3 regions of the Moritella viscosa genome follow, and region 2 is predicted to be linked to each of the others. Evidence: predicted binding sites of a transcription regulator. Region 2 holds the regulator's gene; each other region holds the start of a gene.
The links. The regulator sigma-54, encoded in region 2, starts transcription at its own class of promoters, with help from an activator protein. The targets are predictions, from matches to a motif close to GTTGGCACGNNNNTNGNNT.
Positions count from the first base shown of each region.

Region 1 (10,503 bases), on a different contig from region 2:
TTACTGCTCCAACCATCAGATCAACACTCCAAAATAGATTATCTGTATTTCTTTATATTCAGTTATTACTTATTCAGTAACTCAACTAAGCAAGACTATTTAAATGCATCATGTTTCATGACGTTTTGTATTTTCGCTGCATAGTTAGGATCTGTTGCATAACCCGCGTTCTGTAAACCATTCAAGAACTGTGCCGAATCAGCAGAATTACGTAACGCGTCGCTGTAACGATCGCCTGATTGCAAGAAATCAGCAAAATCATTAAAGCTCGACTGAAAATTTTGGTAACTTCTAAATTGATGTTTTTCACGTTTAGCCACACCGTTGGTAAACTCTAAGGTATCCACACTTGCAGTCGGGCCTTCCCAACGTTTATCTGCTTTAATATTGAATAAGTTATGCGAGCTATCACCTTTATTATCAGTCGATACCTTCTTACCCCAGCCCGTTTCTAACGCTGCTTGAGCAAGTAATACATCCGGAGAGACATTTAAACGTTTAGCCACCGAGTCCGCAAAAGGCGCTAATGAAGTGACGAACTCTTCAGGACTGTTGAATTGCATCTGGCGAGGCTTTTCGACCGTTGGTAATGTGGTATTCGTTTGCTTCCCATCAGCTATAGGATTCCCCTCTTCGTCAATAGCCGGGACTGAAGCAACGTCTTTACCTTCTACGATCCCTTTACCTACAACCTTATTGGCCTGTAAGTTTTGCAATGGGTTACTATCCCCTTGCAATGACGAGGCTGGCATATAATTGCCGCCATTATTCGACAATTGCTTAACAATCACATCCGCTAAACCCATACTGCCTGATTGGCTCATATCCGCTGCCATTTGCTTATCTTGCATATCACGATAAAACTGGGTGTAGTTGTTATTCATTGGACTTTCGGTTTCAAATGCGGCATTCGCGTCACGCATGCTTTTCATCAGCATATTGGTAAACAAAGACTCAAACTGCTTTGCGACTTCTTTCAATGCAGCTTCATCATTATTCAGCGCACTTTTACGCAAAGAATCCAGATTATGCGTATCTAAGACGTTACTGCTTACATTTGTTTTAAATGAATTATCCATACCCAGCCCGTTACTATTTTCGATAGTTATTATTTTTCAGTTAGTTATTCATATTTTTAAATTAATATTTAAACACCACTGCCATTTATTTGGCATAAATTAAAATAAAACAAAATCAACAACTTAAATAAAAACAATAAATTAACTTCAACCTTATATATAACAGAGCAATTCTTAGACCAACTTCGACAATGAAACAAAATATATAAAAAAGCGCGATACCCAATCACGGATATCGCGCTTATAAATAAGTCATAACAGTACTGAATTAACTAAACGTCATTAAATGATAATTAACTGCCCATCTAATGCACCAGCATCTTTTAGCGCTTCTAAAATTGACATTAAATCACCCGGTGCAATACCGACTTGATTAACAGCGCGGATCAAATCATCGAGTGTCGCCCCCGCATCAAGCTTAAACATTCGCGCATCTTCCTGGGTGACATTAATCGTCGATTTATTAGTTACCACTGTTTCACCATTAGCAAAAGCGTTGGGTTGTGAGACTTCTTGGGTTTCATTAATGGTAACCGTTAATCCACCGTGAGTGATTGCAGCTGGTTTTAGCCTGACATTTTGACCAATAACAATGGTACCAGTACGTGAATTAACAATAATTTTTGCCGATTCATCTGCCATTTTTAATTCAAGATTTTCTAATGTCGCTAAATAAGCAACACGCTGGGAAATATCACGAGGAGCAAGAACGCGTACTGACGTCGCGTCCATTGGATAAGCTGTATTAGGACCGACAAGATTATTAATTGAGTCAGCAAGACGTTTCGCGTTAGAGAAATCGCCACGGTGTAAATTAAATGTGAGAAAATCACCATCGCCAAATGGATTAGCGACTTCCTTTTCAACAATAGCACCACTGCTGATACGACCGACGGTAGGCGTATTAATTATCACCTTTGAACCATCTTTCCCCTCGACACCAAGGCCACCTACAACAAGACTACCTTGCGCTAACGCATACACTTGTCCATCAGCACCTTTCAGGAAGGTCTGCAATAATAAACCACCGCGTAAACTTTTCGCTTCACCAATAGCAGCAACCGTTACATCAATCGTTTGACCAGGTTTCGTGAATGCGGGTAATACCGCACTCACCGCAACGGCTGCGACATTTTTAATTTTAACTTTCGCACCTTCAGGCATAGTGATGCCAAAATTATTCAACATGGTTTTAAAGCTTTGCGCTGAAAACGCATTACTTTTTTCACCAGTGCCAGGTAAACCGACCACTAAACCATAACCGATTAATTGGTTATCACGAACCCCTTGCACAGAACTTATATCTTTAATTCGCGCTGCATGTGCAGTATTGATCGTGACAACAAAAAAGCTTAACAAGACAATGCTCATGCCGAATAAAAAATGTTGTCGTTTAATCCGAGTTGATAGTTTCATCTAAATAACCTGTGCTATAAGAATTATCATTATTTTGGTTTATACAGCTTACTGCCAAAATTATGACAACCGCTAAATAATGGGCGTTATAGAGCTAAAAGCAATTCTCATACCAAGATGTTATTTACAGATTGATTCAAATTAGAAAGGCCATTTATTACCATTCAGGAATTTAGTTGCCCAGCCTTGTACCTGCGCTTCTCCCAAATCATCAATTGCGCCATATTGGATACGCGCATTCGCGATCAAAGAAGAATCGACTTTATTATCAGCGTCCACATCTTGCGGACGTAATAAGCCAGTAAGACGAATATACTCACTCCCATTATTCAGCATGAGCCACTTCTCACCACGAATAACTAAGTTATTATTAGGTAGCACACGCACAACGGTAACAGAGATATTACCTTCTAAGCTGTTACTCTGATCGGCAGAACCATTTCCAGAAAAAGAACTCTTTTGGTTTAAACTACCTTCAATCGTATAACCGCCAATAACCACCTCTTCACCACCAAGATTAACTGGGTCTAATTCAAACGAATTATCTTTACCTAAGTTTGAGCTGGCTTTCTTTTTAGCACTTGTTGACTCAGTCAATGTGACCGTAATAATGTCACCGACACGGCGCGCTTTAATATCCGAAAAAATATTATTATTGTATTGCGAGTTAAATAACGATCCCGTTACTTTCGCTTGTACTGGATTATCATCAGGTACAATCGGTGCATAATCAGGCGAGTCTTGCTGTGGCGTTTCATTCACATCTGCAGGTTCTTTCGCATCTTCGGTTTTTGTCGCGTCTTGATTTTTAGTGACTATGTTTTCTTTTACTTTAATTAAAGATGCACAACCCGTTAGCTGGATAAAAACAAACAGAGCAAGGATAAAATTACGCATTATAATTCTCGATGTTATTAATTAATGTTTAACGACTAACCGCTAAATTATAGCTGTTGATTGGTGTAACTTAACATTTCATCAACTGCTGAGATTACTTTCGAATTCATCTCGTATACACGTTGGCTTTCAATCAGATTTACTAATTCTTCCGTCACGTTTACATTCGATGTTTCGATCGCACCTTGCACTAATTTCCCCAGACCTTCATTACTTGGAAGACCTTGTACCGGGTCACCACTGGCACCCGTTTGAATATACATATTTTGTCCAATTGGCTGTAAACCACCAGGGTTAACAAAGTCCGAAATATTAATTTGTCCAACGGTTTGATTATTTGTCTGACCCGGTAAACTTACGGAGATCTCGCCATCTTCCGAGACGGTAATAGTTTGTGCGTCAGCAGGTATTTGGATCTGCGGTTGCAATGGATATCCCGTACCCGGTGTTACGATAATCCCTTCATCATTTAAGGTAAATTGACCGTTACGGGTATATGACGTAGTACCATCTGGCATTTCAATTTCGAAAAAACCACGGCCACTGACCATTAAATCCAGAGAGTTATCAGTCGTTAGCATATTGCCTTGAGAATGATCCTTTTGGGTCGCAACAACCCGTGCACCCGAACCAACCATTAACCCAGACGGTAATTTGGTATTTTGCGAAGATTGACCACCCGGCTGATTTATCGCTTGGTACAGCAGATCTTCAAAGATAGCACGCTCTTTCTTAAAACCAACCGTACTGGCATTGGCTAAGTTATTTGAAATCGTTGAGATATTCATTTGCTGTGCTTCTAAGCCGGTTTTACTTATCCATAATGCAGGATTCATAACATTTCCTCGTCTAATTTATATTTTGTGTGGACTCATCAATGAACAATTAACTCACGCGTAATAGTGAATCTGATGCTTTGTCATTTTCTTCTGCTGTTTTCATCATTTTTATCTGCATTTCAAATTGACGTTGCAAATTAATCATTCCGGTGAGTTCACCAACAGCACTAACATTACTGGTTTCTAACGCACCGCCTGCTACTTGGACATTTAAATCAACGGCAGCTGGCATACCATCAGCTTGTCGAAACATGCCATCATAGCCTTTAACTAAATTTCGAACGTCGGGATTAACTAGCTTTAATTGGTCGACTTCTTCCAATGCATTTGCCGGAGCCCCCTGAGGACGAACCTCGATACGACCATCAGCATGGATTTTTATTTGTTCAACGGGTACAGGGATCACGATAGGACCGTTTTCACCAAGTACAGGACGGCCTGATGATGTCAATAATTCACCAGTCGGACTCATGTGCAAACTGCCCCCACGGGTATAGCTTTCCTGATTCTTATCATCCAGCACACTTAACCAACCATCACCTTGGATCGCAACATCAAGTGCATTACCCGTTTGTTGTAGCCCCCCACCAGTAAAATCTTGTCCTGGACTTTCAGTAATAGCAAATACACGGGTTGGTAGGCCTTCACCAAAAGCTTGCATTGAACGCGCTTGTTCAAAATCAGCCTTAAAACCATGTGTATTCACATTGGCGATATTATTGGCACGAACAGCCAATGCATTCATATTTTCTTTGGCTCCCGACATCGAGATATAAAGCATATTGTCCATTCGTCAATCCTCTGTCACTTTTCGTTGAAATCGTTAATTACCCGTTGAGTACCAGTAATAAAGCAATTAAAGTGCCAAAATGAAAAAGCCACCCTAAATAGGATGGCTTTTTATCAAAAAAATGTGCACGGGTATTGCTTAAACGATGTTTAAGCCCGCTTGTTATAAGGCTTAACAGCCCGTTACATTAACGGATCTGTAATACCGTATCTTGCAGTTTAGAATTCACTTCTAGCGTTCTTGAGTTAGCCTGATAATTACGCTGTGCCGTAATTAAGTCAACAAGTTCACTCGTCAAGTTTACGTTAGACTGTTCTAGTGCCGATGAATTAATTTTACCAAAGGTGCCAGAGTTGGCTTCGCCAGCAATCGCATTACCCGAAAGTTGTGATGCACGCCAACCCGTATCACCCGTCTGGCTCAAACCTTGCTCATTGGCAAACTTTGCCATCGCAATCATACCCAACTTGTCATTACGACCATTACTGTAACTCGCCGCAACCATACCATCCGGGCCAATATCAATCCCCGTTAATCGGCCCACTGTCGCCCCGTCTTGCTCAAGCTTAGAAACTTCAAACGCAGACGCAAACTGAGTCGGGTTATTAATATTAAGGTTAATCGCCTGAGTCGTATCCGCACCATTGCTTAAAATAGCCCCTAGTGGCACGGTCGTTGCTATAGCAGGGAGTTGCTGTTGCAATAGTCCTGATGAATCAAACGTCATTCGCATGGCCGCTGGTTTTACTGGTGTTCCCGGTGCAGCTGCAATAGCCTGACCACCAACAATATCAATAGGCTGATCATCCACATAGTTAAATTCTAACCAAGAATTTGGTGGGGCACCCGCTGAGCCATCTTTTATATAATAAGTTGATAAAGTATGTGACTCACCTAATGAATCATAAATAGAGACAGATGTCGCAGAGGTATAGGTGCCACTGTCAGCTGGATCAAATTGCAATGGATCTAATCCTGGTGATGTTGCCGGTAGATTCATTGTCATATCAACATTGTCAGTCGATTCTGGCACACCCGCAGTATCGGGGATTTGTAGCGGTTTTGTTGACGCCATACTCACGGCTTTTGGTGAACCATCATCATTAACATCATAGACTTGCAGATAATTACCCGCTGAGTTAGTCACAAAACTATTTGCATCAAGCTTGAAGGCGCCTGCACGCGTATAATTACGGTCCATAGACTCAAGTCCATCAGACATAACGAAGAAACCATTACCGTTAATCGCTAAATCAAGCGAGTTCTCGGTAAAGTTCAAACTACCTTGTTGGAACTGCTGTGCAACATGAGCAGTTGCTACACCATTACCAACAGAGGTTTTAGCATTTGAGAAAATCGATGTTGCATAAACATCGCCAAACTCGGCGCGAGACTCTTTAAAACCCGTGGTATTAACGTTAGCAATATTATTTGCCGTTGTATTAAGGTCTTTCTGAGCAGCGTTAATCCCACTCAAGGCGATGTTAAATGACATAAGGTTTCCTTATTCGGTAAATTTAGTAAGTTTTAGCTGCAACTTCTGTTGCTTGGCTCAGAGGAAGACTACCCATACCTTTCAAATTTAATATAATGCCGTTGCCGGTATTACCGATATTGACACTTTCAACATGCTGGAAACTTGATATTTTTAGGTCTTGAGCATTGCCACCTATTGATGCCGATGCTTTTAAGCGGTAACTTCCTTCCGCCACTTTATTGCCATTCATGTCAGTACCATCCCAATCAAAGGCAATAGCACCGCTTTTTTGTTCGCCCAAATCGATAACGTTAACGACTTCACCGACTTGATTGGCAATTTGCAAGCGTAAATTAGGTGCATTCTGAGGTAAATCAATACGCCCAGATACATTTTCACCATCAGATAAAAATGCTGATGATGCAGGTGCTAATACCTTAGAACCCACCAGACTCGATGCTTGCAGTGCTTGATTTGAACTCATGATCGTATTTAACTGCTCGAACTTGCTATCCATGTTAGAAATACCATCAGCGGTAGTGAATGACGCCATTTGCGCCACCATCTCTGAGTTTTCTACAGGCTTGAACGGGTCTTGATAAGCCAGCTCTTGTGTTAATAATGAGAAAAAGTCTTCTTGACCGAGTTCTTTGCGGGTAGTTTCTGCCGCTTGCTCTGCCGCATCCTTTTTATCCGCTTTAAACTGACTGCTAAAGTCAGCTATGTTATTACTGTTATTAATTGTCGTCACAGCCCAATATCCTCTATTAACCTTGGCCTAACGTTAATGTCTTATTCAACATTTGTTTAGCAGAATCAGCTATTTGCACGTTAGTTTGGTATGAACGAGATGCGCTAATCATATTTGCCATCTCTTCCATTACATTTACATTCGGACGATATACATAGCCATTTTCGTCAGCTAATGGATGATTTGGATTAAATTCATTAACTAATGGCGCATCACTTTCTACAATCCCTGCAACATTCACGCCAACTGCTTCATTTTGCGCAGCATTAGCTTGATCAAATTGTGCTTGGAAAATAGGATAACGTGCTTTATAGGTCTCACCGGCGCTACTACTCACACTATTCGCGTTAGCAAGGTTACTCGCGGTTGTATTTAAACGAACCGATTGTGCACTCATTGCCGAACCGGCAACATCAAAGACTCGAAATAAGCTCATAATTATTGTCCTTTAATTGCCTTACGCATAGTTTGAATTTTACTGCTTAAAAATGACAGTGATGCCTGATATTCCATGCTATTTTGCATAAAACTAGCACGCTCAGTTTGTACATCGACTGTATTACCGTCACCAGTGTCGGGTTGATTCGGAATTCGATATTGAAGATCAGACGCTATATCTCTGCCGCCTGATATATGACGTTCGCTGGTTTTTGATAAATTAAAACTACTACCTTGGGTCGCACTGGCAAGTGCATCCTTAAAGCTTAAATCTTTAGCTTTAAACCCCGGCGTGTCTGCATTAGCAATATTACTGGCTAATACCTCTGCACGACGCTCTCTTACGCCAACAGAATATTGGTGTATACCCAATGCATTATCAAAATTAATAGCCATGAACGCCTCCTATAACATTTATATCGTAATCAATCGTATGATAATTACGATGATACAAATGATGAAAGCAACATATGTGCCAAAATAGGTAATGAAAGAGTTGTTTTATTTAACTTATAAACACAACGAAAATAAATCAATTAAAATCAGAAGCTTAAAGACAAACCAAAGTAATACAAATAAAGTTGAAATTAAAAAATATAGAGATGAATATAGAAGGGGATCTAAAGAAAAACTGTTAAATCAATTTTTTGACGGTGTATGGCGGCCGGTTACCGTCAATAAATGAACATCCATGTTCAAACAGTTACCATCATAAAATAGGCTATTTTAACCTATATACAATCCCAGGATTACAACGGATCATTTCAAACTTATCCGTTAACCCAGTCAAGGATTCAGATGCGCCTAGAAAGAGGTACCCGCCCGGCTTTAATGATCCTGCAAATTGATTAAGGATCTGACTTTTAATCTTTGGAGAAAAATAAATCAGAACATTACGACAAAAAATAATATCGAACTTACCGAGCAAAGCATAACTTTCCAATAAATTGATTTCACGAAATGTCGTTAATTGCTGCACGTCACGATTCACTTTCATTTTATCATCAGGTAGTATCGTGAAAAACTGACGCTTACGTTCAGGAGACAAACCACGGCCAAGCGCCAGACGGTCATATACCCCCTCCTTGCAATGCTGAATCATTGTCGGTGATATATCCGTACCAATAATTTGCACATTAGGTTTAACTAAACGCTTGAGCTTTTCTTGCGTTTCAATCGCTGACATGGCAATCGAAAATGGTTCTTGTCCAGATGAAGAGGCGGCAGACCATATCTTAATCGGCTGACCTTTATTAATAAATTCAGGTAAGATCTTTGTCTGTAAATACTCGAACGGGTAAATATCACGAAACCACAACGTTTCATTAGTGGTCATCGCATCAATAACATCATTACGTAAATCACGCGCTAACATAGTCATCGATTTTTGTACTAGCTCAGTTAAACTGGTCATTTTATGCTTTGCCAGTAGTGGCAATAAGCGACTTTTAACTAAATATTGTTTATTTTGCCCTAATACAATACCGCACTGAATTTCAAGAAATTCACTAAAACGGGTATAAACTTCATTTGACAATGTTTGCACTATTTTTTACTCAACTTTCTATATGAAAATACATTTATTCAACACAGCAATTCCCCTAACTAGGGTCTGCTGCTTTTAATGCTTTTAAAACTGCACCCGCAAGCTCATCGGGATTAAATTTTGCGATAAAATCATTTGCGCCAACTTTGGTTACCATTGCCTGATTAAACACACCACTTAATGACGTATGTAAAATAATGTACAAACCATTTAATGATTGATCATTTCTCACTTCTGCAGTAAGTGTATAACCATCCATTTCTGGCATCTCAATATCTGAGATCATCAGCGCAACTTGTTCGGTAATAGGTCCATTACCCGCCATTTCACGTAGTTGATTTAAACCATCACGACCATCTTTCGCCAATACGATCTTAAAACCAAGATCCGATACCGCTTTTTTGATCTGATTACGCGCAACACTTGAATCATCCACAACCAGGATCACTTTTTCTACAGCTTTCTTATCTATTTCCGTGGCAGTTGCTAATATGTCAGCACTGATTTCCATTTTTACCGGTGCGACTTCGTGCAGAATTTTTTCCACATCAAGTACTTCTACTAGCTCTTTATCGACCTCTGTTACTGCCGTTAAATAACTATATCTACCTGTACCTGTTGGAGGCGGTAAAATAGCTTCCCAGTTAATATTAATAATACGTTCAACGCTGCCGACTAAAAAGCCCTGTACTGAACGATTATATTCAGAAATAATAATAAACGCTTTGCTTAAGTCCTCAATAGGACGACCGCCTGTTGCTAAACTTAAATCGATCACGGAAATAGTCTTACCACGTATATGGGCAACACCACGCACAACACGATTAAGCTTAGGCAGAGTCGTTAATGGCGGGCATTGTAATACTTCTTTTACCTTAAATACATTGATACCAAAACGCTGACGCCCGTTTAAACGGAACATAAGTAATTCTAGGCGGTTTTGTCCTACCAATTGTGTACGTTGATTGACCGTATCCAGTAATCCTGCCATTATTCATCCTCAGGTAAATTCGCTTATTTTCAACATGGCTTAAATATTGCTTACCACTGTATTGTTCATTTATATTGTTCTTTACGGTATAAAGCAGTCAAAAATTTGGCTCTTAAATCACTTTATACGTAACCTTTAATCTTATATCGGCTTAGAAACCTAAATGCTTAAATATATTTTTTCATCGCTATTTTTCTATTGTTTCAGTTTCCTGAGTTATTTACCACTTGCGAACGCAACAACAGATCAATATCAAGTTATTGAGGAGTTTGCGGAATC
Region 1 is NZ_FPLG01000053.1:103,126-113,628, forward strand. Features, by position in the region: gene flgJ (flagellar assembly peptidoglycan hydrolase FlgJ) at 96-1,079, opposite strand; gene BT797_RS08800 (flagellar basal body P-ring protein FlgI) at 1,362-2,495, opposite strand; gene BT797_RS08805 (flagellar basal body L-ring protein FlgH) at 2,637-3,392, opposite strand; gene flgG (flagellar basal-body rod protein FlgG) at 3,440-4,228, opposite strand; gene flgF (flagellar basal-body rod protein FlgF) at 4,278-5,021, opposite strand; gene flgE (flagellar hook protein FlgE) at 5,209-6,516, opposite strand; gene BT797_RS08825 (flagellar hook assembly protein FlgD) at 6,539-7,249, opposite strand; gene flgC (flagellar basal body rod protein FlgC) at 7,266-7,685, opposite strand; gene flgB (flagellar basal body rod protein FlgB) at 7,688-8,083, opposite strand; gene BT797_RS08845 (CheR family methyltransferase) at 8,409-9,233, opposite strand; gene BT797_RS08850 (chemotaxis protein CheV) at 9,289-10,224, opposite strand; gene flgA (flagellar basal body P-ring formation chaperone FlgA) at 10,388-10,503, shown strand, end outside.
Region 1: flgF (flagellar basal-body rod protein FlgF) is a predicted target of sigma-54. The motif match lies at 5,082-5,100, and genes of this name have one in related genera.

Region 2 (10,503 bases):
CTGTTATCTTAGACCCTTGGGGTGAAATTCTGGCGCAACAAACCTTTGCGTGTGGTATTAGTTGTGCAAAATTAGACAAAGAAAAGTTAGTACAAGTACGTACTGATATACCTATTTTACAACATGCGCGCTTTACGGCGAGCTTGAAAAATAAAGAGTAAAAACTCAGATGATATTTGAACAAGTCGAAAATTCAATTTTACTGCCAGCCGATTTAAATATCGATAAGCTGCAGAGTACACTGTCATTATTGATGGGCAATCAGCTTGATTATGGTGATCTTTATTTCCAAGCTTGCAAACATGAATCTTGGGGTTTAGAAGACGGTATCGTCAAAGAAGGGTCGTTTAATATCGAGAGGGGTGTTGGTGTTCGAGCTGTTTCTGGTGAGAAAACTGGTTTTGCTTATTCTGATGATATCAATCTACAAGCATTAATCCAGTCTGCGAAAGCGGCACGAGGTATTGCTGCTAGCGGCGGTGAAGGTAAAGTTAAAGCATGGAGTAAACCTCAAGGCAGTGAAATATATCAGCCATTAGATCCATTAGTGAGTATGGATAAGCAACGTAAAATAGCCTTGTTGCACGAGGTTGATGTGTACGCTCGGTCATTAGATTCACATGTTACACAAGTGAGTGTGAGCTTGTCGGCAGTATACGAAGAGATCTTGGTTGCTGCAACTGATGGCACTCTTGCGGCGGATATTCGACCATTAGTACGCATGAACTGCTCTGTGCTGATTGAGAAAAATGGCAAACGTGAACGTGGCGGCGCGGGTGGCGGTGGCCGTTATGGTTTTGATTATTTCTTAGATGATGTAGATGGTGTACAGCGTGCATTCAGCTATGCCAAAGATGCAGTGCGCCAAGCATTAGTTAATATTGATGCAATTGATGCACCTGCTGGTGCAATGCCTGTTGTTCTTGGTGCGGGTTGGCCGGGTGTATTACTACACGAAGCCGTGGGTCATGGTCTAGAAGGTGACTTTAACCGTAAAGGTACGTCTGCTTATGCGGGTAAGATTGGCGAGAAAGTAGCATCTTCACTGTGCACAATTGTTGATAATGGCACGCTAGCTAATCGCCGTGGTTCATTGAACATTGATGACGAAGGTACTGTGGCACAAAATACCATGTTGATTGAAAATGGTATTTTGAAAGGTTACATGCAAGATAAGCTTAACGCCCGTTTGATGGGGGTGGAGTCTACGGGTAACGGTCGTCGTGAATCATTCGCGCATTTACCTATGCCGCGTATGACTAATACGTATATGTTACCTGGTGAGAGTACACCAGAAGAGATCATTAGCACGGTTGAGAAAGGTATTTATGCACCTAACTTTGGTGGTGGTCAAGTTGATATTACTTCGGGTAAATTTGTATTCTCTGCATCTGAAGCGTATTTAATTGAGAACGGTAAAATCACCACCCCAATTAAAGGGGCGACTTTGATCGGTAATGGTCATGAAGCAATGCAGCATATCTCAATGGTTGGTAACGACCTAGCATTAGATAAAGGTGTGGGTATTTGTGGTAAGGAAGGTCAGAGTATCCCTGTTGGTGTTGGTCAGCCTACACTGAAATTAGATAGCATGACTGTGGGTGGCACTGGTAGCTAATTTGCTATCTGTGTTATTCATTTGATAAAAATAAAGCCCTAGCAAGTATATAAATGACTTGTTAGGGCTTTATTGTTTGTGCAGACTAATATTATAGACCCGCTATCTCGCGTAGGTGTTTAAAGATTTCTTTGCTTGGTTTAGCTGCTTTCAGCGGCTTTTCCGCTTTAAGTTCTTTATTCACTTGGCGAATCAGTTGACGTAGTTTTTGACGATCAGCGTTTGGATATTTTTCCATTAACACTGTGATCGCAGCATCACCACCGGCAATTAATTCATCACGAACAATCTCTAATTTTGTTAACTCAACCGTTGCTTGGTTATGTTTATTAGTGATCTTGTCGTATGCCAATTGAATCGGCTCGAGACCATCGCTACGCATAATTTTGCACATGTACGATAGATGTCTGCTGTAAGCATCTGTACGTACAGCAATTTTTCTTGCCGTCACAATTGCCGCGAGTAAGTGTTCAGAAAAATCCATTTTGGCAATCTCTGCTTTACTTAGTAAAGAGATCGCGCCAGCAAGTTTAAGCGTCTTAGCTATTTCAATTTTGTTTTCTGCACGACTTTGATATAGCTCGTCGTCTTCAGCACGTCGGTAAGACTTTTCGCTGGTAATATTCCGTTCTTTTACGCTCATAATATTCTTTTTCAAAACGATTGATATGTTAATTGTATCAGTTTATTGCTAATTGCGCAGTTGCTGCAGGAATTTTTATCGCAACATGGTATGCTTAATCTAGTATAACTTATTGAAATGAGCCCATGAACTTAAAACAGCAAATTACATTAGAACAAAATAAATTGGAATTAGCCGTTACTCAGGCACTCGATATCGCGAAAAAGGCAGGCGCGACTGATGCTGAAGTAGCTATTTCACGACAAACGGGTTTGTCTGTGAGTACACGCATGGGCGAAGTTGAAAATGTTGAATTCAACCATGATGGGGCATTAGGTATCTGTGTATACCGCGGTCAACGTAAAGGTAATGCATCAACCTCTGATTTAAGTGAAGCGGCAATTAAAAGCACCGTTGCTGCGGCGTTAGATATCGCATTACATACAGCTGAAGATGAATTTGCTGGTCTTGCTGATCGTGACCTAATGGCGTTTGAACCAGAAGACCTAGATTTATGTCATCCAATTGAAATTGAACCTGAGTATGCCATTGAGCAAGCTTGTCTCACCGAACGTTTAGCCTTGGCGCAAGATTCTCGTATTGTGAACAGTGAAGGTGCATTTACCAGCCATAGTAGCATTAAAGTTTATGGGAACAGTCATGGTCTCGTGAATGGCTATGCAAGTACCCGCCATAGTATGAGTTCGGTATTAATTGCAGAGCAAGACGGCGCAATGGAACGTGATTACGGCTATTCAATGGCGCGTGACGCAAGTAAATTGTGGACACCTGAGCAAGTAGCTACCGAAGCGGTTAATCGTACTGTAGACCGTTTAGGCGCGCGTAAAATAGATACCTGTAATGTCCCGGTTATTTTCCATCATGATGTTGCAAGTAGCTTAATGGGTCAGCTAGTCATGGGTATTAGCGGTGGTAGCTTATATCGTAAGTCATCATTCTTATTAGATAAGTTAGGCGAACAAATTTTCCCTGACTGGCTAAATATCCAAGAACGTCCGCATATTAAAGGTGGTTTAGCCTCATCTATGTATGATGCTGAAGGTGTGCGTACTAAAGATTTAAATGTTGTAGAACAAGGTATTTTAAAGAGCTACCTATTAACCAGCTACAGCGGTCGTAAATTGGGTATGCAAACAACTGGTCATGCTGGAGGTATCCATAACTGGAATGTCACTGGTAAAGGCGAGACATTAGGTCAACTGTGTCGTCAAATGGGCACTGGTTTATTGGTGACTGAATTGATGGGGCAGGGGGTGAATATTGTAACGGGTGATTATAGCCGTGGCGCCTCAGGTTTCTGGGTTGAGAATGGTGAGCTGCAGTATCCAGTACACGAGATCACAATCGCAGGTAATTTAACTGATATGTTCAAAAATATTGTTGCCGTCGGTAACGATATCGATGTTCGTAGCAGTATTCTGATGGGCTCAACGCTATTAGAATCAATGCAGATTGCTGGTAACTAATATCCCCCAAGTTTAAATGAAAAAGCCAGTGTCATGATGACACTGGCTTTTTACGTTATAGGTTATTCACTTTACTTTATGATCTCTGCTTCCGTTAAAAAGGCTAACCGTAAACCAGTGTTGCCATGCCTAAGAAGGCAAATAGACCGACGACATCGGTAACGGTTGTGAGAGCCATACCGCCAGCTAATGCAGGATCGATATTGTATTTCTTCATTGCCAGTGGAATGACAACGCCAGCAAGTCCGCCCATCGCCATGTTGATAAACATTGCGCCACCAATGATTAGGCCTAGAGATGGGTCGCCTTTCCATAATGATACTATGATAGCAATAGATATTGCCCAGATAGCACCGTTCAGTGCGCCTACCATGGCTTCTTTACCAATTAGCCAACGGCTATTGTCGTCATTAATATGGCCAACAGCCATACCTCGAATAACGAGTGCGAGGGTTTGATTACCAGCAATACCGCCCATACTCGGCACTATGGTCATTAAAATAGCCAGTGTAGCGAGTTGTTCCAAGGTTGCTTCAAACATGTTAGAGACGGATGCAGCAGTTAGTGCGGCAATTAAATTAACCCCAAGCCAGAGTGTTCGACGTTTGGTACTTTGCATCACTGGCGCGAAGGTATCTTCATCGTCATCCATACCGGCCATACCCATCATGTCATGCTCGGCATTTTCACGAATAATATCAACCACGTCATCGATGGTAATACGTCCGAGTAGTTTGCCTGAATCATCAATTACAGGCGCTGAGATCCAGTCATGACGTTCAAATAGCTTTGCAATCTCAGAGGTATCCATATTGGCAGGTAAGGTTTCTGCTTCGCGATCCATAATAGTGCGAATCACACTGTTTGGATCTGTTGTTAATAACATGGCTAAGGGTACATCGCCAATTAAGCGATCATCTTTATCAACCACGTATAAAGTATCTGTAGCTTCGGGCAATTCACCGCGTAAACGGATATAACGTAAGATCACATCGACAGTCACATCAGGTCTTAAAGTAATTGTGTCTGTGTCCATGATACTGCCTGCAGTATCTTCTGGATACGCCATCGCGGTTTCTAAACGTTGCCGATCCTGAGTATCCATTTGGGTGATAACTTCTTGATAGATACTGTCTGGTAAACTACGGAGTATATTTGCTAAATCATCGGTATCTAAACCTTCTGTTGCAGCAACAAGGGATTCCGTATCCATCATTTTGAGAATACTGGTTTTGGCATCTTCATTAAGTTCGTCAAGGATCTCACCCTGCATTTCTGAGTCGGTCAAACGCCACAGTACTTTACGACAAGCTGGTGGTGATGATTCCAGTAATAACGCAATATCACAAGGGGGAGTTTGGTAGAGCATTCGTTTCACGTGAACAAACATACCACTATCAAGTGCTTCGTTCACTTCGCTTAAACGTAGGTGTGTGCTGTCATGCTCCATCTTTTCTGGCATATGTAGTCCCCATTCTTATCATTCTTCTGCAAGACCTTGCTCGCTGGTGCTGCGTAATTCTAGCTTAATCTGTATTTATAATCAGCATTAACAATAAAGTATAATAATTAACTGTATAGATTGTTAAAGCCATTGCAAATGAGTCCTAGCTAATTTTATGTTTGTTTTTTTCTAAGGTTTGATGGCGAGTTTGCACTACACGATTTTGTAGTTTAAAGCTCTTTGCTAATTGTTCAGCAATGAATACTGAACGATGTTGGCCACCTGTACAACCGATAGCAACTGTGACATAACTGCGGTTGTTTTTTTCTAACATTGGTAACCAAGTCGTGAGTAAGTTTTCAATTTGTTGGGAAAAGCTCATTACATCAGGTTGTTGACTCAGGTATTTAATAACTGGTTCATCAAGACCTGTATAAGGTTTTAATTCAGGGATCCAATGGGGATTTGGTAGAAAACGGACATCAAATACATAATCGGCATCCATAGGTAGGCCATGTTTAAAACCAAACGATTGAAATACTAAGACAAGTTGGTTGTTTTTCTTTCCTAAAATGCGTTCTTTAATTTGTTCACTAAGTTCATGAATGTTGAGTTCAGTAGTATCGATTTTTAAATCAGCGAGTAAAGCTAAAGGGCTTAATCGTTTCTCTTCTATTTCAATGGCTTGCGATAGGGATAGTTCGTCTTTTGTGAGAGGGTGAAGACGTCTGGTTTCACTATAACGTTTGATGAGCACAGATTTATTGGTATCAAGAAATAAACTAGTTAACTCGGTGCTCGCTCTTAACTCAGCAATGATGTCGTTTAATTCTTTTTTTTCTGTTGGTAAGTTACGGACATCAATACTCACAGCCATTTTTTCGGTTTGGTCATTTAAGGTTTGTAGAAGTTGCGGTAGTAATTTTACTGGCAGGTTATCTACGCAATAGTAGCCTAGATCTTCAAGTACGCGTAATGCAATGGATTTTCCGGACCCTGATTGGCCGCTGACTATTATTAATTTCATCTTTTGTCCTCACATCTGCGCAGTAAATATATCGTGACCATAGTCAACACTAGGTTGCTAATTTAAAACTTACAGCGATATAAAATAATGGGGTCATTATCCCGCAATTGATTTGGATATGATATGTTTTAATTATGTCAGAAGCATTAATACCTAAAGGAAAAATGGTTTTCCTTTAGGTTATTTGTGGCGAGGTTAAAATTAATGGCGAATCAACTTCTCTTTATGCTTAATCACTTGGCGATCGAGCTTATCCATTAAGCCATCAATTGCGGCATACATGTCATTGTGTTCATGCACGGCAAAGATCTCACCCCCATTTAAATGTATTTTTGCTTCTGCAATTTGAAGTAATTTTTCAACATTTAAAATCACATGAATATTGTTTATATGATCAAAATGCCGTTCTAATTTGGAAAACTTGCTATCAACGTAATCTTTCAGTGAGTCTGTAATGTTTACATGTCTACCGGTTAAATTAATTTGCATATATGTCTCCCCTATGAAGGTTGGATTAGCCCTATAATAGGCTTTTACGCTGATTAGACGGTGGTATACTTAGTGCCTCTCGATATTTTGCAATCGTACGTCTAGCCACTTTGATACCTTGATCAGCAAGTAAATCAGCAATCTTGCTGTCACTTAATGGTTTAATGGCATTTTCTGCCGCGACCAATTTTTTTATTAATGCACGAATAGCGGTTGATGAACATTCTCCGCCATTGTCAGTACTGACATGGCTTGAAAAGAAAAATTTAAGTTCAAAAATACCACGTGGTGTATGCATAAACTTCTGCGTTGTTACCCGTGAAATCGTTGACTCGTGCATCTCCACTTCTTCGGCAATATCATTTAAAACCATAGGTTTCATGGCTTCATCGCCATATTCAAAGAAATCAACTTGGCGTTGAACAATACTTTTCGTTACTTTTAGTAAGGTTTCATTACGGCTTTCTAAGCTTTTAATAAACCATTTAGCTTCTTGTACATGGGTTCGAATAAACTGCCCGTCGCTGCTATTACGATTGCCTGTCGACAAGTTTGAATATTCATTGTTCACTTTTAATCTTGGCACAATGTCAGGATTTAACTCTACTACCCATTGATTATTTTTTTTCTTTACTAAAACATCGGGAATAACATACAGCCCTTCAGTCTGATCAATTACGTTGCCAGGTCTGGGTTCTAGACTCTGTATTAATTGCATGATCTCTTTAAGTTGTGGTTCTTTTAATTTTGTCTTACGGCTTAATTGACGGTAGTCGCGATTGCCCAATAAATCCATGTGAGACTGAATTATTTGCTGACATTCTGTTAACCAAGGTGTGTTTTTAGGTAAATGCTGGAGTTGGATCAATAAACATTCTTGTAATGAGCGCGCAGCAACGCCGATGGGATCGAAATGCTGAATACGCTTCAATACAGCTTCGATTTCATCTAATTCAATTTGTTCTTCACTACTGCTACTGTCGCTGAGTTCTTGGTGATCGCTATTGACGCTAGACAGGATATCTTCACAAGTCTGATTAAGGTAACCATGATCATCAATGCCATCAATAATCGCAACAGCAATAGCACGATCAGTGTCAGTAAAGGGGGTTAATTCCATTTGCCACATGAGATGCTCATATAAGCCTTCGCTAGTCTCACCTTGATAGACTTGGTCTAAGCCATCAATACCGCCACCCGCACTGCCGTGAGTCTGTATTTGAGGAGTGTAGACATCATCCCAATTACTGTCATTAGGTAGTTCATCTGGCATTGCTTCACTGGCGAGCGCATCACTCACTTCTATTTGGCTGGCATCGGTAACAGTGTCGTTATTATCCAGATTATGCTCATCGCTACTTTCTGCACCATTTGGCTGAGCTGTATTGGGATCTTCTTGTTCCAGTAGCGGATTACTGTCTAATGCTTCTTGAATCTCTTGTTGTAACTCCAAGGTCGATAATTGTAATAATCGAATCGCTTGTTGCAACTGTGGCGTCATTGCCAGAGATTGACTCATACGAAGTTGTAATGATGGCTTCATCTAACGACTACTCTCTCTCTTCCTTAATGCGGTAACGTATCAATATCAAACTATAGTCGGAATTGATCTCCAAGGTATACTTCTTTTACTTTTTCGTTGGATAAAATCTCTTCAGAAGTACCTGATGCGATCAAATGTCCATGGCTCACAATATAAGAGTGTTCACATACATCGAGCGTCTCACGTACGTTATGGTCGGTAATTAATACCCCTAAACCACGATCTCGCAGATGTTGAATAATTTTTTTAATATCACCAACCGAGATTGGATCAACGCCAGCAAACGGTTCATCTAATAAAATAAACTTTGGATCTGCTGCGAGTGCGCGGGCAATCTCAACGCGGCGGCGTTCACCACCCGATAAGCTCATTCCTAAACTATCGCGAATATGGGTGATATGAAATTCTTCTAATAATTCTTCTAACTTTTCTTCACGTTCGAAACGCGTTAGTTCAGTTCGTAACTCTAAGATTGCCATGATATTTTTCGTTACCGATAAACGACGAAAAATAGATGCTTCTTGGGGTAAGTAACCAATACCTTGTTGTGCACGAATGTGCATTGGCTCATGCGTTAATTCTTGGTCATCAATGAAGATTTGTCCATGATCTCGCTTAACCAAACCAACTACCATGTAAAAGGTGGTGGTTTTACCTGCGCCATTAGGCCCAAGTAAACCAACAATTTGGCCTGATTCAACTTCGAGACTCACATCTGACACAACTTTTCGTTTGTTATAACTTTTTGCTAAGTGTGATACTTTTAAACGTGCCATATGAATTCATTTACTCTAATTAGTTTTGTTGTCTTCAGGAGTGAAAATAGTGATCACTCGATCGGATTCATGCTTGCCGCTTTCGGCTATCATTTCTTGTTTGTCAATTTGGTAGATGATCTTGTCACTTTTAACTTCGCTATCAGCTTGGCGTAAACGTGCATTTTTTGACAAAGTTAAGCGTTTTTTACCCAGTTCGTAGCGGATCTCATCAGATTCGGCCTTAATTTTTTTACCGTCATCAAGCTCTTGATAAAAAGTAGCTGGCGACCCTGTGGCAATCATTACTTCTGTGCCTTTTTCGCCCGAGCTTAATACCGTGAGTTTATCGGCATTTATTAATATCGTCCCCTGAGTAACCACTACACTGTCATAAAATATTACTCGGTTCTCTTTAATAAATACTTCTTGACGTTTGGAATTAACGACAACATTTTCTTTAAAATCAGACTCTAATGCGAGAGCTGAATTACTCATGAATAATGTTAATAGTAAAACTTTATATTTTTTCATCATTAGTATAAATCGCTTCAACTTGCTTAAGGATTGTCATGTATTCTTGCTTTAAATCACCTTCAAGTCCGACACCTGTTTGATGAAATAAGTCCCCTGAAATGGTAATCAATTGATCGCTACGCACCAAGTTTTTGGCAAGCTCTAATTGTAAATAACTGGTAGTTATAACATCAATATAATCATTTTTGTTCATGTTTTTGATAACAACATCATTTCGTAGTGTTGCTACATCGTCACTACTGAAGTTACCTTCTTTTGCTTGGATTTTCCATGTCGCTTGCGCATTTTCATCATAAATAATAATAACGGGGTTAGTAAACATTGTCATGCCTAACTCACCATAATGCTCCATGCTATCTGCAAAAATGCGACGTATAATTTTTCCTTCAGTACTAAACTCAACGCTACGTAGAATTTGAGCAGTGAAATCAGGCTGATATTCGGTTGACGTTGCAGTTGTAGACTCGTCATCAGGTGAAAAAAAACGCCAAATGCCAAGCGCACAAAGAAAAAGGACCACAAACCCCATATTTTGACGACTCATACAGAGGTGCCCTGTGCTTGGTCTAAAATCCCTTTGGCCAATAGAATTAGATCTGCTAATTCTCTTACAGCACCAAAACCACCGCGAATGGAGGTGCTAAAGTCGGCACTTTTTTTAACAAGGGGGTGGGCATCGGCAACGGCAACGCTGAGTCCACAAAGATTCATTACCGGTAAATCAATAACGTCATCACCAATATAACCAACATGCTCTGGCGATATTTTTAGTTCTTCGATCAGCATATTAAATGCGATGACTTTATTGTCTTGGCCTTGATAGATATGTTTAACACCTAAACCTTGCATACGGTTAGCTACAATCGTGGATTGACGGCCAGTGATCACAGCAACTTCGATATCGGCATTAAGGAGTGATTTTACGCCAAAACCATCGCGAGTGTGAAAGGCTTTTAGTTCTTCACCGTCGTTACCCATGTA
Region 2 is NZ_FPLG01000088.1:116,263-126,765, reverse strand. Features, by position in the region: gene BT797_RS12685 (carbon-nitrogen hydrolase family protein) at 1-161, shown strand, start outside; gene tldD (metalloprotease TldD) at 170-1,618, shown strand; gene yjgA (ribosome biogenesis factor YjgA) at 1,710-2,261, opposite strand; gene pmbA (metalloprotease PmbA) at 2,387-3,727, shown strand; gene mgtE (magnesium transporter) at 3,831-5,189, opposite strand; gene rapZ (RNase adapter RapZ) at 5,335-6,198, opposite strand; gene hpf (ribosome hibernation promoting factor) at 6,400-6,687, opposite strand; gene BT797_RS12650 (RNA polymerase factor sigma-54) at 6,719-8,230, opposite strand; gene lptB (LPS export ABC transporter ATP-binding protein) at 8,281-9,006, opposite strand; gene lptA (lipopolysaccharide transport periplasmic protein LptA) at 9,022-9,483, opposite strand; gene lptC (LPS export ABC transporter periplasmic protein LptC) at 9,506-10,066, opposite strand; gene kdsC (3-deoxy-manno-octulosonate-8-phosphatase KdsC) at 10,063-10,503, opposite strand, start outside.

Region 3 (10,503 bases), on a different contig from region 2:
CTAGCACGATAAAAAATGCTATTGGTATGATTGCTAGTCGTGGCGATCAGTTCAATATTTCTGGTTATGATTTTATCGCTGTTCCTGAAACAACGCTTGAAGGATTACCTTGGTGGCAGATGGATGCCATACAAGCGTACTTGCGTTATATCGTTATTACAATTCTCGGCTTAACGTTAATTATATTTGTAATCAGACCGTTAATTAAAAACTTCGTTAGTCAATCACGAGAAACAGAAAATGCTGCTCTTGCGTTAACAGACCAAAAAAGTGAACCTAAAACGAATAGTTTAAGCTCTGATATTAAGCCGGATGAGATCTCGAAGACAAGTAAGGCGGTCGATATGGCCGAGTTAACAGCAGTTGAAGTGCCAACTTTACCAGCCCCTGGAAGTGAGTTTAGCGTGCAATTAAACCACCTACAAATTTTAGCGGATAAAGAAGCTGTTCGTGTTGCGGAAGTATTGAAAGGCTGGGTTAAGTCTAACGGAGGGAGTCAGAATGAGTCGTAATGATATGACCACAGCGTTTAGTGAAAGAGATAAAGCCGCTATTTTACTGTTAAGCATGGGTGAAGAATCAGCTGCAAAAATATTGAGATTGATGGAGCCTGAAGAAGTTAAAGATGTATCAATGGCAATGGCTCGCCTCAGTAATGTATCAAGTATTGATGCTCAGCAAATTTTACAACAATTTTTTGAACAATATACTCAGCAAAGTGGGATTAGCAGGGCATCTCGTGAATATCTTGAGAAATCATTAGATATGGCGCTTGGACGAAAACTGGCTAGTGGCATGTTAGATTCCATTTATGGTGATGTAATGTCGAACGATATTCAGCGTCTACAGTGGCTACCAGCTGATGTATTAGCTCGTTTTTTCCGTCATGAACACTTGCAAATGCAAGCGGTTATGTTGGCATTTTTACCACCTGATACAGCCAATGCGGTGCTAAAGAATTTACCTTTAGAGTCTCATGATGAACTTATCTATCGTATCGCTAATTTAGAAGAAATCAGTGATCATGTAATTAATGATTTAAGAGTCACACTACAACTTTGTATTGATTTTGTTGCTGAACAGTCTGGCGCTAAAGTTGATGGCAGCAGCCAAGCGGCAAATATCCTTAATCGTTACAGTGGCGATAAAGCTAACTTAATTGAATTAGTTGAGATGCATAACCTTGATACAGCTAACGCTATTAGAGATAACATGTACAACTTTATAATCATTGGACGACAGCCATTAGATGTTCTGCAAGCGCTTATTGAGGCTGTTCCTAATGAGGTTTTAGCTACGGCTTTGAAAGGTGCAGATAAATCAATTATCGATAAAATCGAAGAAGCATTGCCAAAACGTATGGCAGAAGCGCTTAATGCTGAAATTCAACGTTTGGGTCCTATGCCGTTGAGTAAAATCGAAGTTTCACGCACAGAGGTTATGGCTATTGCCCGTAGGCTCTTTGAAAGTGGTGAATTACAGTTACAATTATTCGAAGAACAAGTGGTTAGCTAATGAACTCAGCTCAAATTATTAAATCCAATAAAACCAGTTACCGACGGCATGTATTTCCACCATTTCGTGTGGCTGGCGGTTCGAATCTTGGCGTTATTGATGAGGTATCACCTAATTTTGAGCAAGGATTTCAACAAGGTTTGGAAGAGGGGCATAAAGAAGGTGCTGAGCGTGGCTTGCAGCAAGGTTTGGTTGATGGTCACCAAGAAGGGCATAACGCGGGTCTTATGAAAGGTATTGCGGAAGGCCAAATTAAAGGTGCGCAGTTATTTAAAGATGCAATAGCTCAGCTTTCAACAGTGCAGAGAAAAGTCGATGAATTGGCTAAGCATAAGCTCGTAGTTCAACAAGAACTGATTGCTGATTTAGTTGGACAGGTATCTCGTCAAGTTATCCGTGCCGAGCTGACTTTAAGCCCTAAACAAGTGTTAAACCTTGTTGAAGAGGCTATCCAAGTGTTTGCCGATGATATTGAAAAAGTACGTATCTTCTTAAATGTTGATGATAAAAAACGCCTTAAAGACCTCGGTATATCAGACTTGAATGGTTGGACGTTGGAAGCTGATGAGAAATTAGCTGTCGGAGATAGTTATATTAATAGTTCAGATAAGGAGATTTCAGTTGATACCGAAGAACGCTTTCAACAGTGCATGGAATCTGTGAATCAGTCAATGACAGAAGCTAGCTAGTTCAATTTTATGATGTTGCAAGGGGAACTCGGCTATGAATGAAGCATTAAAAGAGCGGTTGATTCAGGCTATGGACAGTATTGACGCCGGTGCTGTTGCAAAAGTTTATGGGCGACTTGTGCGTATTAATGGTTTGACACTCGAGGTGACTGGCTGTCGACTGGCTGTCGGTCAACGTTGCTTTATTGAAACACTTAATAATGGCAGTTTAGCTGCTGAAGTGGTTGGCTTCAACAGAGATATTAGTTATTTAATGCCACTTCATCATGCTGTAGGCTTGTTTTCGGGTGCGAGGGTTTCATCACAAAGTGGTATTGAAAATATTATTGTTGGCGAACAATTATTAGGTCGGGTTGTTGATGGGCTATTGCAACCACTTGATGGCCTTCCTGCCATTACTGGTGAGTCTATTCCCCTTTTTTCTTTGCCAAATAACCCGCTTAGCCGTCAACCTATCTCTGAACCAATTGATGTAGGTATTCGCTGTATTAATGCAGTGTTAACACCTGGTAAAGGGCAGCGTTTAGGCCTATTTGCGGGCTCAGGTGTCGGTAAAAGTGTGTTATTAGGCATGATGACCCGCTATACCGAAGCTGACATTATTATTGTAGGGCTTATTGGTGAACGCGGTCGGGAAGTTCATGAATTTATAGTACACAGTTTAGGTGAAGAAGGTCGTAAACGCGCGATTGTTGTTGCAGCTCCTGCGGATGCTACCGCCTTGATGCGCTTGCGTGCAGCACAAGTTTGTCATCGTTTAGCTGAGCATTTCCGTGATCAAGGGAAGCACGTTTTATTATTAATGGATTCTTTGACCCGCTATGCGCAAGCGCAGCGTGAGATTGGTTTAGCGATGGGAGAGCCTCCGGCAACGAAAGGCTATCCACCTTCTGTATTCAGTCTACTTACTCAATTAGTTGAACGCGCGGGCAATGGACTCGGTAGTGGCAGCATGACTGCTATCTATACCGTATTGGTTGAAGGTGATAATCAGCAAGAACCTATTGCTGATGCTGCTCGCGCTATTTTAGATGGTCATATCGTGCTTAGTCGTGATCTCGCTGAACAAGGACATTACCCAGCCATTGATATTAGTGCATCGATTAGTCGTGTTATGCCACAAGTCGTGAGAAAAGATTATCTCGCGCATGCGATTAAATTGAAAAAATTATACAGCAGTTATCAACAAATAAGGGAACTGATCCCATTAGGTGGTTATCAACCCGGTAAGGATATGCAAGTAGACTATGCTGTACAAAAATTTCCTGAGATAGCGAAATTTTTACAGCAAGGCTTAGATGAGCAAACAGGGCTAAGCGATAGTATGAATCAATTGATACATCTGATGGATAATTAGCATGCTAAATAAATTAATTGTTATAGAACAAAAAAAATTAGATGAATTAGCTATGCAGCGAATACAGTTTAATGAACAGTTGCAGCGCAAAAAATATCAGGTATCTCAACTCGCGATTTATCAGCAAGCCTTAACTGCAAATAGTGGTGATAGCCAAGTATTACATTTGCAAAATATGCAGTCGATGCGAAATCAACTTGACGGTTTGATTGATAATCAACAGTTTGAAATTGATTTACATGAAGCGGACCTATTACGGCAGAATACGCTTATCAGCCAGAAAATTGGGCAGGTTAAAGGCTTTGAAACCGTGATAAGAAGGCGTGAATCTAAGGCGCAATTAGCACAAGATATAGCTGAACAATTTCAAAATGATGAGCTAGCTATACAAGTTTTTTTTCGGTATAGAGATTAATAACTTAGTATTCACCAGCTGTATTTGATGAATACTCATCTTGCGGTTGTGTATGTAAGACTTTATTTAATAGTTCAGATTGCAATGCGAGTAGTTGGCCATTCACTTCATTCTGGTTGTGGCAGTTGTGAGTTAGCTGCTTTAACTTTTCCCATAATAGGGCAACTTGAGGACTCGATTTCGCATCGAGTACGGCAAGTATTTTTTCCATCCCTGCATTATCAGCGGTAACACCAATATTATACATCAGTTGTTTACGGCGTATTGCTTGCTCGCGAATTGTTTCTAATAATATACTATGATCTTGATTTAACGTAATGAGTTCTTCATTCTTATGCTGCTGCATAAGGCTTTGTTGCTTATGCAGTAATTCATGGAATCTTGAATAATTTTTAATATCTGTCTTTAGGCCTGAGATTAAAGCTATGATACATTGACGAACTTTACTCATCGACGGTGCATCTCAACAATACTATCAGCCAGTATGTCTAAATCTAAGCTTAATTTGCCTTCTCTAAGTAGCGCTGAGATTCGGTTTACTTTATCCATGTCCACATCAGAAGTAGGCGCTAACTTATCACTGATATTAACAAAGTTATCGGCTTTGCGGTTCACTTCCGTTGTTTGTTTTAAACCTTGAACAGCTGTATCAGTTGTTACTTTAGTTGAGCCTGATGCAGCTTTAGCCATTGCGTGATTATTAATGCTATTAGTTATTTTCATGTTGTTCTCGTACCTAAATTATCCGATTATTATAATTAAGCGACATAAACTGAGTGTAACTGTAATTCTAAATGGAAAATAAACTAAAATAAAGTTTCAACAACACCTGACGCAATGATTTTAGCCTGAATTTTGTTTCCTGATGACAGGTTCTTAATATAGATTTTATCACCTAGTTTACCATCTTGCAGGGCTTTTCCTTTCATTGATACAACAAAGCTGCCTGAACTGGCTCTTATTATGACTTCATCACTACGTTTGACTAAGAGACGTTGTTGTAATTGACTTGGTAAGATAATTTTACCCGATCTAATTCGGCGTTTAGCTCGTTGATTGATTAATTGCTGTGGGCTTGTAATAAAACGTTGAGTGTGACGACTTATTATTCCCCGTTGTAACCGAATATTTTGTTTTTTAAGTATTTGATTAGGGTTAATGTCTGTTTTAGCATGCCACACTTCTAACCCTATTTTTACTTTAGCATGTGCGCGGATCTTCCAGCTTGGCTGTGTACAAGATATTAAGTAATTGACTCGACCGATAGGTGCATTATTTGGTGTTGTCCGTTGATATTGAACGCTGTCTTTACAGGCTGGCAAGTGTTCTGCTTTATTTGGTAGCCAGATGAGGATCTCAGCATCATAATTTAGCCAGTTTTGTTGCTGGCTATAGCGCTTAATATCTTGCTCAACTTGTTGCTGAAATAAATGCGCAGACACGCTGTTATTCAGTAACCACAAAATAGTTAATATCAGTAACTTCCTGAAAGGAAGCTGAACTTCCGTTCCCACTTCCGTTCCCACTTCCCTTTCCTGCTTACTTCTTTTGTAAATCATTGTTTTTATAGTCTTTAATTTGTGGCGTGAATATTGCTTTAAGTGAACTACGTTTATTATATCAAACAATAGGAATCGCAGTTCATGGCAATAAATTTTGATAAAGCACTGGGGATACATCCTTATGCTTTACAAGCGCGAGTTCAACGCAGCGAGATTTTAGCTGGTAACTTAGCCAATGTTGATACTCCGGGTTACCTGGCCCGCGATTATGATTTCAAGTCCGTGCTGACAAATTTAGAAGCGCAATTAAATCAATCAACGGGCGGTAGATTACCAGAACTTGAAATGCATAGTCTATATCGCGTGCCATTTCAAGCTTCAAAAGACGGTAATACTGCGGAGTTAGGTGTTGAACAAGCAAAATTTAATAACAATGCGATGAATTTCCAAAGTAGTTTAACGTTCTTAAATATGCGTATTCAAGGACTTCAAAAAGTAATCGATGGACGCTAATTATGTCGTTTAACAATATCTATGAAATTGCTGGCAGTGGTATGCGAAGCCAGACATTACGTTTGAATACAGTCGCCTCAAATTTAGCGAATGTAAACTCGGCAGCGAGTAGCGAAAAAGAAGCATATCATGCTTTGAAACCGGTGTTTTCGACTATTTATCAGACGAGTCAAGAAACGTTAGAGGTGACGGGAGCAAGCGTTAATATGCTTGGTGTTACTCAATCACAACAAACTATTGACCGTCGATATGAGCCTGAGAATACACTCGCAAATAAGGATGGTTACGTCTTTTATTCGAATGTGAATGCGGTTGGTGAAATGGCTGACATGATGTCTGCGTCTCGTAGTTTTGAGAGCTCGGCTGAGGTTATGCGCCGTGTAAATAGCATGCAGCAAAGTTTATTAAGACTTGGACAAGGATAACGGTTATGAATCCAATAAATAATATCAATAGAACGGATCCTGCTCAGGCAGCAGATGCTAAAGGCAGTAATGCTTTGGGTTTGAAAAATGAATTTTTAGACATGATGGTTGCGCAAATTAAAAACCAGGACCCCCTTAATCCACTTGATGGCACTGAGTATGTCGGCCAACTCGCCCAGTTTTCGATGGTTGAAGGTATTGAGGGTCTACGTGCCAGTCAAGCTGGTCAAGCTGAAATGCTCTACACCCAACAAGTACTGCAGAGTACTGCCTTAATAGGTACCGAAGTATTAGTTCCATCTACAGGCATTGCTGCAAAGCAAGGTGAAAAACCTTCTGGTGTTATCCGAATCGATAGTGCAGCGGAAGAGGTTACACTGAGTGTAAAAGATTTGAACGGCAATGTTGTTGACACCCAAACTTGGAAATACCCTGAGTCTGGAGATATTGAATTCGCAGTGTCAGAACTCGATGAAGGAAGTTATGTGTTTGATGTTGAAGTTAAAGTTGGTGATCAGGTATTAAAAGGTGCCCCTTTACTATCGCGAGAAGTTGAAAAAATCACGCTGCCAAAAACAGGTTCTGATATTCAACTGTCAATTGCAGGTATGGGCAGTGTCTCCCTGTTCTCTATTTCTGAATTTGGTAAAACAGCAAGTTAAGGATTTAAAATGTCTTATAGTATCGGTTTGTCAGGGCTTCGTTCTACGAATGAACAACTTGATGTTATTTCGCAAAATATTGCCAATGTAAATACTGCGGGTTTTAAATCCGGTCGTGCAGAGTTCTCCGCTGTTTACAGTGGTGGGTCTGCTGGTGGTGTTGAAGTTGCTGCAGTTTCAAGTAATTTTGATCGCGATGGTGATGTTGTTAACACTGGTCGTTCAATGGATTTAGCTATCTCTGGTCGTGGTTTCTTTGTGTTAAATAATGGCGGTGAAACGTCTTATACACGTGCTGGTTCGTTTGTTCGTAATGCGAGTAATTATATTGAAAACAGTGGTGGTGCGCGCTTACAAGGCTACCCTGTTGATGCAAATGGCGCACTTTTAAGTGGTGTTGTTTCGGATCTAAAGGTCGGCACCGGTACGTTACCTGCGAAAGCATCGTCAAATGTTGAATTTGCCGCTAACTTAAAAGCGGATGCTTCAGCCCCTACGACAGCGTTTGACCCTGCTAATATCCAACCAGATATGTATAACTATTCACAATCAGGCAAAGTTTATGATTCACTCGGTACTGAACACGTATTAACGCAGTATTTTGTAAAATCTGCGGGACCTGCAACAAATGAATGGACTGCGCATTATTTTATTGATGGTGAACAAGCAGGCACTACCGCAACGAAAACATTAAGCTTTGATACCAGTGGTAAAATGATTTCGCCTATAAATGCTGTTGAACTTTCTAAGGTTATTACGGGTGCAGAGCCGTTGAATATCAAGATGTCAATGACCAATATGAGCCAAAATGCAGCAAGTTTCAGCTTGAGCCGTAATGAAACGAACGGTTATGGCGCTGGCGATCTGAAAACAATTCGTATTGATGATGATGGTTCTCTATACGGTGTTTACACTAATGGTCAAGATAAGTTACAAGGTAAAGTAATTTTAGCTGATTTTGCTAATCCAAATGGTTTACGCCAAGGTGATAATACGGCGTGGAGTCAAAGCTTTGCCTCGGGTGCGCCAAATATAGGCTTACCAAGTAGCGGTACGCTGGGTGCATTAACGTCGGGTGCTTATGAAGGTTCTAATGTAGACCTAACTGGTGAACTTGTTAGTTTGATGACTGCTCAGCGTAACTATCAAGCTAACTCTAAAACTATTTCAGCAGCTGAAAAAATGACTCAAGTGTTATTTAACGCATTTTAATAGGAACTAGTTGATGAAACTACTCTATACCGCTTTATCTGGTGCTGAGCAAAGCCAAACTGCAATGAATATTCGCGCAAATAATCTAGCGAATGTTAATACCAATGGTTTTAAAGCTGATATTGATCGCGCAGTAGCTTACAAGATCGAAGGCGCAGGTTATGAAACCCGTTATCTCAGTCAAGGTGCAGCGTCAGGTACTAATTTTACTGCTGGTGAGCTAGAAAAGACTGGGCGTAGCTTAGATATCGCAATTCAAGGCGAAGGCTATATCGCAGTTCAAACGCCGGGTGGTGCTGAAGCATATACCCGGGCTGGCAGCATGAAATTAGATAGCGAAGGTCGTGCTTCCATTAATGGTAACGCTGTACTTGCTGATGGTGCGCAACTTACTTTTCCTGAATACCAAAGTATTGAAATTGGAAGTGATGGGACTGTTACTGCCATTACGTTAGGTGGCGCACAGGTTCAAGTTGGTCAAATAAAGCTGATTAGACCTGAAGCTGGCAGCATGATGAAAGGACAGGATGGCTTTTTGCATTTAAAGGCGGGTGCTGTTGGAAATCAAGCTGAAGATGTCGTATTAGTGTCAGGATTTCTGGAAGGTTCTAATGTAAATGCCGTGACAGAGTTGGTTTCATCAATGAAGGTTAATCGCCAGTTTGAACTTCAAATTAAGATGATGAAAACGGCTGATACATTGGCTCAAAAAGGTAATCAACTGATCAACGGTTGATTATAATTAATTACTTTAGATTTAAATAATTAATCATCTTAGGTTTAAATAGTAGGAATAATATAATGAGCTCAGCACTTTGGACAAGTAAAACCGGGTTGGCAGCACAAGATGTAAAAATGTCAACAATTGCAAATAACCTAGCCAATGTTAATACCACTGGTTTTAAAAAAGATCGCGTTGCATTCTCGGATCTATTTTATGATATTAAACGTCAGCCTGGGGCATTAGCAGACCAAAACAATGAAATACCAACAGGCGTTCAAGTTGGTAATGGTGTTCGAATTACTGGTACTCAAAAAGTATTCACACCGGGGAGTTTTTCTGAAACGGGTCAAGAACTGGATATGGCTATTATTGGGAAAGGTTTTTTCCAAATTGAACAGGTCAGCGGTGAAATCGCATTTACACGTAATGGTCAATTTACGTTGAACTCTGATAGTCAAATTGTCAATAGTGATGGTTTGCCATTGGTTCCAAGTATCCAAATTCCAGCTGATGCAACCAGTATTACTATTGGTTCAGACGGTACCATAACAGCGCAGTTAGCGGGTGAAAGTGCACCGCAAGATGTAGGACAAATAACACTGACCAGTTTTGCTAATCCTGCAGGTTTAGTTGCGTTAGGTGGTAATTTATATACTGAAACGGGTTCATCTGGTGCAGCACAAGAAGGTGTGGCTGGCGAGGCCTCATTAGGAACAATTAAGCAACGCGGTCTGGAAGGTTCAAATGTAAGTGTAGTGGAAGAAATGGTAGATATGATTTCGACTCAACGAGCTTATGAAATGAATGCCAAGGTAGTGTCTGCAGCGGATAAGATGTTGCAGTTTGTTACTCAATCTTTATAACCGATAGGTGCTCATTATGTTGGCTAAATGGCTGGTGAAACTTAGTGTGTTAACACTGTTGGGTGCTTGTGCCGATAGCACTTATAATGTGTTTGAAGCAAAACCGGGTGAGGCCGAATGGTCACCAACAATCACAACTAAACCGGAAATAGAAAATGATGATGCGACCTTAGGTGATGGTAGTTTATTGGCTAATTCCTCGCTATTAAATATGTTTCAAGATCGTCGAGCTTACAATGTTGGCGATATTTTAACGGTAATACTAGAAGAGCAGACTCAGTCTAGTAAGCGAGCGAACTCAGGTATTAAAAAGAACGTTAAAAGTGGAGGTAATTATACCAGTAACCTCCCATTTTTTGATGAAACAGGTACGTTTAGTTTTGGCTCTGACCGATCATTTAATGGTGGTGGAGCATCAAGCCAACAAAATGCATTATCTGGAGCTATCACGGTGACGGTTGCTGAAATTTTACCTACGGGTGCGTTGCGTATTCGTGGCGAAAAATGGATCAAACTCAATCAAGGTGATGAGTATATTCGTTTGACAGGTCTAGTCCGGGTTGATGACATTGATAAATCGAATCGGATAAGTTCTCAAAGACTTGCAGATGCGAATATTACTTATG
Region 3 is NZ_FPLG01000015.1:56,036-66,538, forward strand. Features, by position in the region: gene fliF (flagellar basal-body MS-ring/collar protein FliF) at 1-512, shown strand, start outside; gene BT797_RS02410 (FliG C-terminal domain-containing protein) at 502-1,515, shown strand; gene BT797_RS02415 (FliH/SctL family protein) at 1,515-2,204, shown strand; gene BT797_RS02420 (FliI/YscN family ATPase) at 2,239-3,561, shown strand; gene BT797_RS02425 (flagellar FliJ family protein) at 3,563-3,976, shown strand; gene BT797_RS02430 (flagellar protein FlgN) at 3,981-4,427, opposite strand; gene flgM (flagellar biosynthesis anti-sigma factor FlgM) at 4,424-4,699, opposite strand; gene flgA (flagellar basal body P-ring formation chaperone FlgA) at 4,783-5,502, opposite strand; gene flgB (flagellar basal body rod protein FlgB) at 5,620-5,991, shown strand; gene flgC (flagellar basal body rod protein FlgC) at 5,994-6,416, shown strand; gene BT797_RS02455 (flagellar hook assembly protein FlgD) at 6,422-7,078, shown strand; gene flgE (flagellar hook protein FlgE) at 7,088-8,290, shown strand; gene BT797_RS02465 (flagellar basal body rod protein FlgF) at 8,304-9,026, shown strand; gene flgG (flagellar basal-body rod protein FlgG) at 9,092-9,877, shown strand; gene flgH (flagellar basal body L-ring protein FlgH) at 9,894-10,503, shown strand, end outside.
Region 3: flgB (flagellar basal body rod protein FlgB) is a predicted target of sigma-54. The motif match lies at 5,556-5,574, and genes of this name have one in related genera.